Regions from separate parts of the Arthrobacter sedimenti genome, predicted to be linked through region 2. Evidence: riboswitches for the same ligand, from Rfam matches in the RefSeq annotation. Region 2 holds a riboswitch; each other region holds the start of a gene.

Evidence for each region. Region 2 has a riboswitch for cyclic di-AMP ahead of ACFO0G_RS17265 (M23 family metallopeptidase). Riboswitches for the same ligand answer to the same signal wherever they lie in the genome.
Region 1: it holds a riboswitch for cyclic di-AMP, as region 2 does, so the genes downstream of both, ACFO0G_RS08790 (C40 family peptidase) here and ACFO0G_RS17265 (M23 family metallopeptidase) in region 2, are expected to answer to the same signal.
Region 3: it holds a riboswitch for cyclic di-AMP, as region 2 does, so the genes downstream of both, ACFO0G_RS18325 (aggregation-promoting factor C-terminal-like domain-containing protein) here and ACFO0G_RS17265 (M23 family metallopeptidase) in region 2, are expected to answer to the same signal.

The regions. Positions count from the first base shown of each region.
Region 1 is NZ_JBHSDQ010000003.1:151,177-154,441, forward strand. It holds gene ACFO0G_RS08785 (protein adenylyltransferase SelO) at 1-622, shown strand, start outside; gene ACFO0G_RS08790 (C40 family peptidase) at 733-1,569, opposite strand; cyclic di-AMP (ydaO/yuaA leader) riboswitch at 1,573-1,743, opposite strand; gene ACFO0G_RS08795 (TraR/DksA family transcriptional regulator) at 2,034-2,393, shown strand; gene ACFO0G_RS08800 (DNA alkylation repair protein) at 2,390-2,920, shown strand; gene ACFO0G_RS08805 (DUF1810 domain-containing protein) at 2,941-3,265, shown strand, end outside.
Region 2 is NZ_JBHSDQ010000008.1:159,837-163,101, forward strand. It holds gene ACFO0G_RS17260 (C40 family peptidase) at 1-290, opposite strand, end outside; cyclic di-AMP (ydaO/yuaA leader) riboswitch at 445-622, opposite strand; gene ACFO0G_RS17265 (M23 family metallopeptidase) at 751-1,572, opposite strand; cyclic di-AMP (ydaO/yuaA leader) riboswitch at 1,584-1,795, opposite strand; gene ACFO0G_RS17270 (metal-dependent transcriptional regulator) at 1,935-2,636, opposite strand; gene serC (phosphoserine transaminase) at 2,962-3,265, shown strand, end outside.
Region 3 is NZ_JBHSDQ010000010.1:89,995-93,259, forward strand. It holds gene ACFO0G_RS18320 (ArnT family glycosyltransferase) at 1-1,478, shown strand, start outside; cyclic di-AMP (ydaO/yuaA leader) riboswitch at 1,649-1,809, shown strand; gene ACFO0G_RS18325 (aggregation-promoting factor C-terminal-like domain-containing protein) at 1,815-2,561, shown strand; gene ACFO0G_RS18330 (glyoxalase superfamily protein) at 2,745-3,161, opposite strand; gene upp (uracil phosphoribosyltransferase) at 3,206-3,265, opposite strand, start outside.

The sequences.
Region 1 (3,265 bases), on a different contig from region 2:
CGACGTCAGCGGCCGCTACGCCTACGCCAACCAGCCGGTTTTGGCCGAATGGAACCTTGCCCGGCTCGCCGAGGCGATGCTGCCGCTCATCGACGAAGACCAGGAGAAGGCGGTTGGCCCGGCGGTGGAGGTGCTTGGCGGCTTCCGGGGGCAATACAGCAGGGCGTGGACCAGCGGGATGAATGCCAAGCTCGGCCTTGGCAGCGGCGGGGGCAGTGACGGGGAAACCACGTCCGCGCTGGTGGACGGCGCCATTGACATCCTGAAAGACGGCCCCGTGGACTACACCCTCTTCTTCCGTAACCTTGGCAAGGCGGCCCGGGGCGACCTTCGCCCGGTCCGCGGCATGGTTCTTGATCTGGCCGCGTTCGATTCCTGGGCGGAGCGGTGGCAGGCACTTGAACCGGACGCGGAGCTGATGGACAGCGTCAACCCGGCGTACATCCCCAGGAACCACCTTGTGGAGGAGGCGCTGGCCGCTGCCACGGGCGGAACCCTGGCACCCTTGCAGCAGCTGCTGGAGGCAGTCAGCGATCCCTTCACCGAGCGGTCCGGGCTGGAACGCTACGCGGAAGGCGCCCCTGAAGATTTCGGCAGCTACATGACCTTCTGCGGGACCTGACAGCTGCGGATGCGGAGGGCAGATGCGACAGGAGGGCGGCAGCCGGTGTACCGGCTGCCGCCCTCCTGTTTCAATGCCTGCGCGGATGCGCGCCTTCGGTTGCGCGAAGACTAGGCGACGCGGACTGCTGAGTAGCCGCCCAGCCAGCTGATGGAGTGCACCTGGGTGTCGTAGCCGTTCACGCCGCCGCTGACAACCTGGCCGTTACCGGCGTAAACGCCCACGTGGCCGGAGGTTATGATCAGGTCGCCGGGAGCAGGAGCGCTGACCACGGTGCCGTACTGGAAGAACTGGGTGGGGGCAAGATCGCCAACGGACTTGCCCACCGAGCGCAGCGCCTTCTCAACCATGGCAGTACAGTCCTGCTGCACGCCCAGCTGGCTGTAGGCGTTCGCCAGGATGGCAGCGCCGGTGCCCGTGCCGCTGGGGGCTGATACGGGGGTGGCCGAGGCGTAGGACATGTTCATGCCGGTGTTGGCCGGAGCGGCGGCTGCAGTCTGCACGGGCGCTGCTGCCGGAGCCGGAGCCGGTGCGGCGGTGTAACCGGCGCCGGGGATCTGGATCTGGTCGCCCGGGTAGATAACCGAGGACAGGCCCAGGCCGTTGGCGGCCAGGACATCGTTCAGGCTGACGCCGTAAGCAGATGCGATGGCACCGAGGGTATCGCCGGAAACTACGGTGTGGACGCTTCCTGCTGCCGCTGCCGCAACGGGGGCGGCAGGTGCGGAGTAGGCCTGCACGTTGGTCTTTTCAGTGGTGTCCGGGCCGGTGACACCGGCGTGGGCCGGGGCGCCGACGCCGAAGGCAATGCCGGACGCTGCAGCAACTGCCAGCGCGGGGCGGCCCAGCGAGCGGGCCTGGGACTTGGCTGTCACGGCGAGGCCCTCGAGAACAATCGAGCGGGCCGGAGTTGCGCGGTGACGGGCAGGGGTGGAATTTTTTGACACGGTTGATCGCCTCTCCCATGCCTGCGGGGTGAGCTGTCGGGTTCGGGCTGGAGATACCCGGCCGGAAGCATCCCCGTAACGGACGGAGGCGCTATCGACTTAACCCCAAGGCCACAAGTGGCCGCGGAAACTTGGTTCCCCCGTCCCTGCCAGCTGGAGCGGTTGTATCCCATGATCAGCGGCAGGGCTCGGCATACTGATGGGAATGTCCCGACTGAGAGGGACACCTGAAGACCATAACCCACATGCGGCGGCATTGTCACATTTGGATAACATACGAGGTCCCGCTCTCGAATTCCGCAAACGTTTGGATGTTACCTCCGTCCCGGGTTTAAGCTCGGCTAATAGCCATGGCGTGCAGCCCGGTAACGGTGCGGACACGGGCGCGAGGGGGATGCTGCTGGCCCCACGGCACGGGCCGTTTCCATGCCGACGGTTCCCGGTCGGACCGCTAGGCTGATTACATGCCAGATTTCGACCGGTTCCGCGTGCTGCTCGAAGAGGAGCGGGCGCGGCGGCTGGAGCTGCTGCCGGCGCTGCGGGCCGACATAGACGCGGCGAATTCGGCCCGGCAGGACTCCAACGTCGATGACGAGCACGATCCCGAAGGGGCCACGATCGCCTTCGAGCTCTCACAGGCTTCGGCGCTCCTGAAGCAGAGCTCGGCCGGCCTGGACCAGATTGACGCGGCGTTGACCCGCCTGGCCGCGGGGACCTACGGCGCCTGCGCAGTATGCGGTGAACCCATTGCGGAGGGCAGGCTGGAAGCGCGGCCGTGGACGCCGTTTTGTATCCGGCACGCCTCGTCCGGCCGGGGACGATGACCGGCCCTGCGGAGGTGGTGTCCGCCGCGGTGGAGTTCGTTGACCGGACCCTCCAGAACGAAGGCGCCTGGTATCGGGCGGACGACGTCGGGAACCGGCTGGGCTGGGCGCTGGACTCTTATGGCTCTTCCATCGGAGCGGTGCGCGGCACGGTGCGCGACACGCTGCGTAAATTCAAGGACCTGGACCACGACGCCACGGTGATGCTTGCTTCCGCCCTGTGGGGACAGCCCAGGCCCGGCTCCCGCCCGGTGTTTGAGCGCCGGTTGGCGGCGGTGGTGCTGTTGCAGTCAAGGGTGCGGCTGCTTCGGCACTCGGACCTGACCCGGCTCGAAGGCTTCCTGCGTTCCGCCCAGGCCGCTGACCTGACCCAACCTCTCCTTGCCGACGTCCTGGTGCCGCTGCTGTCCGGCCTCGGGGAGCGCGAGCGCCACCGGGCCGGTGTGGTCCTGGCCCGGTGGCGGGACGACCCCGACCCGCAGCTTCAGGAGGCGGCAGCCGCCCTCGACAACGATTTGACCCTTTGACCTTAAACCGGGAGATCCACATGAACGAGCACTTTGACCTTGACCGTTTTGTTGCCGCGCAAGACAGCGGCGGTACCTATGACCAGGCGCTGGGGGAGCTGCAGGTCGGGAGGAAATCCGGGCACTGGATGTGGTTCGTCTTCCCGCAGATTTCCGGTTTGGGGCAGAGTGCAACGTCCCGCAAATACGCCATCTCCTCACTGGCTGAGGCCCGCGCCTACCTGGACCACGACGTGCTGGGCCCGCGGCTCCTGGAATGCGCCCTGGCCCTGGCCAACCACGCCGACCAGCCCGCCGAAGACATATTCGGCGGCATCGATGCCAGGAAGCTGCGATCGTCCATGA
Region 2 (3,265 bases):
GCTGCGATGCCTGAGGTGGACGCGGAGGACACGGTCTCGGCGGTCTTGGTGACCGGGGAGGCGTCCTGGCCGGCGGCAGCGGCAGCAGTGGCTGCGCCGTTCGCCGTGTCGGTGGACTGGGTGCGCACCGCTTCCACCTTCGGAGCAGCGGTGGTCTTCACCACGGGGCGCTCGAAGGAAACCGTGGCAGTGGGGGCAGCGGTGACGGCGAGGGCCGTCTGGGCCGAACCGGACTCGGTGGACGCTGAGACACCGGCAGTGGTGTCGGCAGCGGTGGCCGGCAGTCCCATGCTCAGGATGAGGCCCGATGCGGCTGCCACAACGGCAGCCTGGCGGCCTACGGTCCCGGCATTTGCACTTACGGCCTTGGAAACGGCATCCAAGGGGCTGGTGCGAACCGTTTGCGCACGGTGGCGCGCAGAATGATGGCGTGAAGACACGAAGGTAGCCTCTCCCAATGCCTGCGAGGTGAGCTGTCGGATTCGGATGGGAGTCACCCGGCCACGCTGCTTCCTGGGAAGCTTGTGACTTAACCCCAAGGCCTTCTGGAAGAAGGCCGAAATTGGTTCCCCCGCCCCTGCCAGACGATGAAATGCGAACGGACCTTGAGCGGTGGCAGAGTTAGGCAATCCACTCAAGAGCGTCAACTTCGGAAAAGTTGACGCGAGTTAGACGGTACAGCAGTTTTGTTTCAATGTCACATTCAGGTCACGGCGAGTCACGGCGATCTGAGAGTGGACAATCATTCGGTTACAACCAGCCCATGGGATCGACCACTTCGCCGTTGACCTGGACCTCGAAGTGCAGGTGGCAGCCGGTGGACGCGCCGGTGGTGCCGCTCAGGGCCACAACGTCCCCGCGGGACACGGTCTGGCCCACCTTGACGTTGAAGGATGACAGGTGGTTGTACGTGGTTTCCAGCCCATTTCCATGGTCAATAACCACCCGGTTTCCGCCGCCGAACTGATGCCAGCCAGCGAAGGTCACGGTACCGGTGGCGGCCGCCAGGACGGAGGTCCCGCATTGCGCCACAAAGTCCTGGCCCCTGTGGAAGTCGCCCGACCCCCCGGTAATGGGACTGACCCTGTAACCGAAGGGGGAAGCGGTGACAAGCGAGGCCAGCGGTGCGGCCAGGGTGCCGGCTGACGCGGCACGCGTCACGGAGCCGGCCGACTGGGCACTCAGGAGTTGCTTCAGCTTTCCGTCCGGATCGGCCTGGGTCACCACTGCCGAGCGGCTGAAGTCGATCTGGGCACCGATATCTGCTGAAATCTGGGGCTGGGGCGTGACGGAGGAGGCTGCGACCGGGGCGCTGCCGGCGGCGTCAGTGGCCATAACGGGACCTGTGGCGGGCACAGTCACAGTCAGAACCAGGCCGGTGGCAGCAAGGGCCATGCCGGCTTTCTGGCCTATGCCGCTGGCGGCTGCAAACTCCGTCATCTGGCGGAATGGACCCCGGCGGCGGCGGGCGTCGCGATGGAGGTCGCGGGGGCGCTCCGCTGCGGCATCTTCGACAACCCGCGGTGCCGAAGGGGGGCCGGCAGCACGGCGGCGTCCCCGGGGGGTCTGCATGGTCAAGAAGGGTTTCCTCTCTGGAGAAGCCTGCGGAGTTAGCTGTCGGATTCGGGTCAGAGAGATCAAAGACCCGGCCCGCCAAGGGCAAGCTTCTGCGCAGGGATATTCCCGGAAGAATCCTTCACTGGAGAGGCTTGCTGCTGACGGACTTCACCCCAAGGCAGTCCCCCGCTGCCGATTGTGGTTCCCCCGCCTCTGCCAGTAACGACTCGTGCACCTGACCCGCTGGCAGAGCTCGGCTCCGGATCAGGTAACGCTTAAGTTTCAACGACTGGTTCTACTATAGGGGCTTAAGACCCTTGGTAACAATTCCGTTATCTTTGCGTGGAAGGGCAGGCCCGGGGTATGGAAGTCCCGCTTCAGCCCTGCTTGATGGCCACGAAGACATGCGCGGCCACCTCGGGCGGAAGCTCCAGCGCTCCTTCAATCCCGGTCACCCGCACCGAGATGTAATCGCCCACGCGTTCCAGGGTCACGGCAGCGCCGGGCCGGATTCCGCCTTCGTCCAACTGCGCCAGCAGTTCGGGCTCCACCTGGATCGGTTCCGCGAGGCGGCTGATGGTCACGCCCGACGCAGGCCCGTAGCTCTTCATCGCCTCCACCAGGCTGATGGCCCCGTCACCAAAGCCGGGGGCCGGCTGGCCGCCCAGCGCGGCAAGGCCGGGGATGGGGTTGCCGTATGGGGACTCGGTGGGGTGGTCCAGCATCTCGTAGATGCGCCGCTCCACCCTCTCACTCATCACATGTTCCCAGCGGCAGGCTTCATCGTGGACGTAGGCCCAGTCCAGCCCAATAACGTCCGCCAGCAGGCGTTCGGCGAGCCGATGCTTGCGCATCACTTCGGTGGCCCGCTTGCGGCCGGTGTCCGTGAGTTCCAGATGCCTGTCGCCGGAGACCACAACGAGTCCGTCGCGCTCCATCCTGCCGATGGTCTGGGAGACGGTGGGGCCGGAATGGCGCAGGCGCTCGGCAATACGGGCCCGGAGGGCAACGATGTTTTCTTCCTCAAGCTCCAGGATGGTCCTGAGGTACATCTCCGTAGTGTCGATCAGATCCGTCATCCAGCTCAGCTCCTCGGGCGCAGTACCTTGCGTTGTCCCACCGTATCGCCTCTTCCCGCGAGGTAGTCCGGGGGAAAGCTTAGCCTATTTTGACTTTGTCCGAATAGCCGCGACCCCACAGGGAACCGCACCAGGTGCATGCATGGAACACTTGCACACGCGCCGCATTGTCTCAGTGTCTGGACTTTGCCGCTGCCGGTTCCCGCCCGCCGCTGCTGTTCAGGCAGAATGGGGAAGGCCTATGGCACGGCCGCCGCCCGGCTGCCGGCCACCACAACCCGTCCGTCCGGACCAAAACGTTCGTCCCCGCCGAATTGGAGCACCTGTGAGCGACACCAGCATCACGATTCCCGCCGACCTCCTGCCCAAGGACGGACGGTTCGGCGCCGGCCCGTCAAAGGTCCGGCAGGAACAGATCGATGCCCTCGCAGCCGCATCCAAAACCATCCTGGGCACGTCGCACCGGCAGGCACCGGTCAAGAACCTGGTGGGGTCCGTCCGTGAAGGGCTGAGCCAGTTCTTCCGTGCCCCCGAGGGCTACGAGGTTGTCCTTGGCGTTGGCGGCTCCACTGCTTTCTGGGACATCGCCAGCTTCGGCCTGGTGGAGAAGAAGGCCCAGCACCTCTCCT
Region 3 (3,265 bases), on a different contig from region 2:
CAGTCCAGGAGGACCGGCTGCGCTGGCTCCTGCTGGCCGGGGCGTTCCTGGGCTTCGGGTTCCTGGCCAAGCAACTGCAGGTCCTGCTGGTGCTTCCCGGGTTCGCCCTGGCCTACATGGTTGCGGGGCCGGGCAGGATGCGGCGGCGGCTGCTCCGGCTGGCAGCGGCAGCGGCAGCGATGGTAATTTCCGCCGGATGGTGGCTGCTGGCCGTGGGGCTGACTCCGGCGGACATGCGGCCTTACATTGGCGGGTCGCAAAACAACTCCATCCTGGAGCTGACCCTGGGTTACAACGGGTTGGGCCGGTTGACGGGCGACGAAACGGGCAGCGTGGGCGGCGGCAACGGCTGGGGTGTTCCCGGCCTACTCAGGATGTTCAACAGCGAGTTTGGCGGCCAAATTGCATGGCTGCTGCCGTCCGCCCTCATCCTTGCGGTGGGACTGGTGTGGGTTGGGCGACGGGCGCCACGCACCGATGCCGTCCGCGCTTCCGTCATCGTCTGGGGCTCGTGGGTCCTGGTGACGGGCCTCGTCTTCAGCTTCATGGCCGGCATCATCCACCCGTACTACGCGGTTGCACTGGCGCCGGGTATCGCCGCGCTGGCCGGCTTGGGCTCCGTTCTGCTGTGGCAGCACCGCCGGCAGGCCGCTGCCGGCATCTTCCTGGCCGCAGCGGTGGCCACGGCAGCTCTTATGGCCTTCCATCTGCTGGGAACCACGTCCGCTTACGGCCCATGGCTGCGCTGGCTGGTGCTCGCCGGAGGTGTGGCCGCCGCGGCAGGACTCGGGCTCAACAGGTTCCTGCGCCTGCGTTCCATGCAGCGGACGACGGCGGCCCTCGCCATTGCCGCGTCGCTCGCCGGGCCGCTGGCCTACTCCATCACCACCGCGGCGACGGCACACAGCGGGGCAATCGTGAGTGCAGGGCCAGCCTCCGGCTTTGGCGCCGGCGGACGCGGGCCGGGAGGCTTCAGTGCGGCCGGCCGGAACAACTCCGGCCGAGTTACAGGACAAGGCTTCGCCGGGCAGAACTCCACGGGACAAGGCTTCCAGCAGCAGGCCAACCGCGGCGGGACCGGCGGGACAACCCAAGGCGGTGCTGGATTTGCGGGCGGCATGGGCGGGCTCCTCGGCGCACCCACCCCATCAGCGGATCTCGTGGCCGCGCTCAAAGACGGCGCATCCGGTTACACCTGGGCAGCAGCGGTGGTGGGCTCCAACAATGCCGCCGGGTACCAATTGGCAACGGAACTGCCCGTGATGGCGGTGGGCGGCTTCAACGGCACCGACCCCTCCCCCACCCTGGCCCAATTCCAGGACCTCGTGAGGCAGGGAAGGATCCACTACTTCATCAGCGGCGGAACCATGCGATCCGCCTCCGGTTCGGATGCCTCGGCCCGGATCGCGCAGTGGGTTTCGGAAAACTTCACTCCGCAAAGCATCGGCGGCACTACCCTCTACATCTTGGCAAGGTAACAACACGGCATGGTGTACCGAAAGTAACGACTCAACCGGACGCAGACCGCAAAGCGGCGCGCCAAAGATCGTGACATCCGTTACCCAAATGTGACATTGGAATGCTTTTCCTGTACCGTCGATTGGGTGCGGCTCCCGTTCGGGCCGCATATCCCGGGTTGACGCCAAGCTCTGCCGCTTCCCCGGATCCCGATTGAGCAACGGCAGAGGCGGGGGACCCACCGTCCCGGGCAATGTACGCCCTTGGGGTTAAGCCAGTACGTGATTTTTCCGTGCGGCCGGATGCCCTCATCCGAACCCGACAGCTAACTCCGCAGGTGTGAGAGGCGATCAATCATGTCCAAAAACACGGCAGAACCATGCCTGCATGCCAAGGCTAAACACCGGGCAGAGCAGCAAGCAGCTACAAAGCCCGCAAAGAAGACCAGCTTCGGTACGCGAGCCGGGATCCTCGCAGCATCCTGCGCGGTGCTGGTGGGGGTAGGCGCGGCAGGTCAGGCGACCAGCAACATGACTCCGGTGTCATCCACCGATTCAAACTCTTCCACGGCAGCGGCCGACGCCCAAATGAGCATCGAGAAGAGCGAAATCCGTTCCAACCCGGCAGCGTCCGTTCCGGCGGCAATAAGCGTTGCGCCGCAGGCAGCGGAACCAGCCCCCGCGCCGGCACCGGCAGCCCCCGCAGCAGAAGCCCCGGCTCCTGCACCAGCCCCTGCACCGGCTCCGGCACCCGAGCCTGCTCCTGCACCTGAGCCGGCACCCGCCGTCGCGGTTAATGATCCCGCCGGCGCCCAGGCCTACGCCGCCGGCCAGTTGGCAACCTTTGGCTGGGGACCTGACCAGATGCAGTGCCTGCAGACACTGTGGACCAAGGAGTCGGACTGGACCACCACGGCCACCAATCCCAGCAGCGGGGCATACGGCATCGTCCAGTCCCTGCCCGCGGAGAAGATGGCCAGCTCCGGCGCGGATTACCTGACCAACTACCGCACCCAGATCAACTGGGGCCTCGATTACATCAAGAAGAGCTACCAGTCCCCCTGCGGCGCACTGAACTTCCACCTCGCCCACAACTGGTACTAGGCACCACTCCCCTGGCGCCGGGGGCTCAAAGGGAACTCTTCCGCTGAATCTCCCCACCTTTGGGGGCGTTCGACGGCGTGTCGCCGGCCATCCGCCGTCGTACGCCTTGGCGACGGGGCAAAGCTGCGAAATTCCAGCACAAACCGCGGGCCGCATCATCACGATGCGGCCCGCGGTTTGCTTTTAACTGTTGCCTTGCCCAGCGTCCTGCGCGCTGCTGTCCTGCCCAGCGTTCCGCCACGGTATGTACTGGACGGCCCACTTGTTGCCGTCCGGATCCGCAAAGTAGACGAAGTGGCCCCATGGGAGCACCTCGACATCACTGACGTCCACACCGTTGTTCTTCAGCTGGTCGTGCGCTTTTTGGATATCGTCGACCACCATTTGGAGAGTGGTCCCCGTGCCGGGAGGGGCGTCCAAAAGCCCCTCGCCCATGCAGATGGAGCAGGCAGAGCCGGGCGGGGTCAGCTGTACAAAACGGATGTCGTCCGACGGCCGCTCGTCGTAGTCCGCGTTGAAGCCCACCTTGTTGACGTAGAAGTCCTTGGCGCGGTCAACGTCGGATACAGGGACAAAGACAAGTTCCAGTTTCCAGTCCATCCGCACAGGCTAGCGGCGGGACCAGCATCCAGAAAGGGTGAAAACTACCCTGCGATGCCGTAGAGCCGGTCGCCGGCGTCGCCCAGGCCGGGAACGATGTAGGA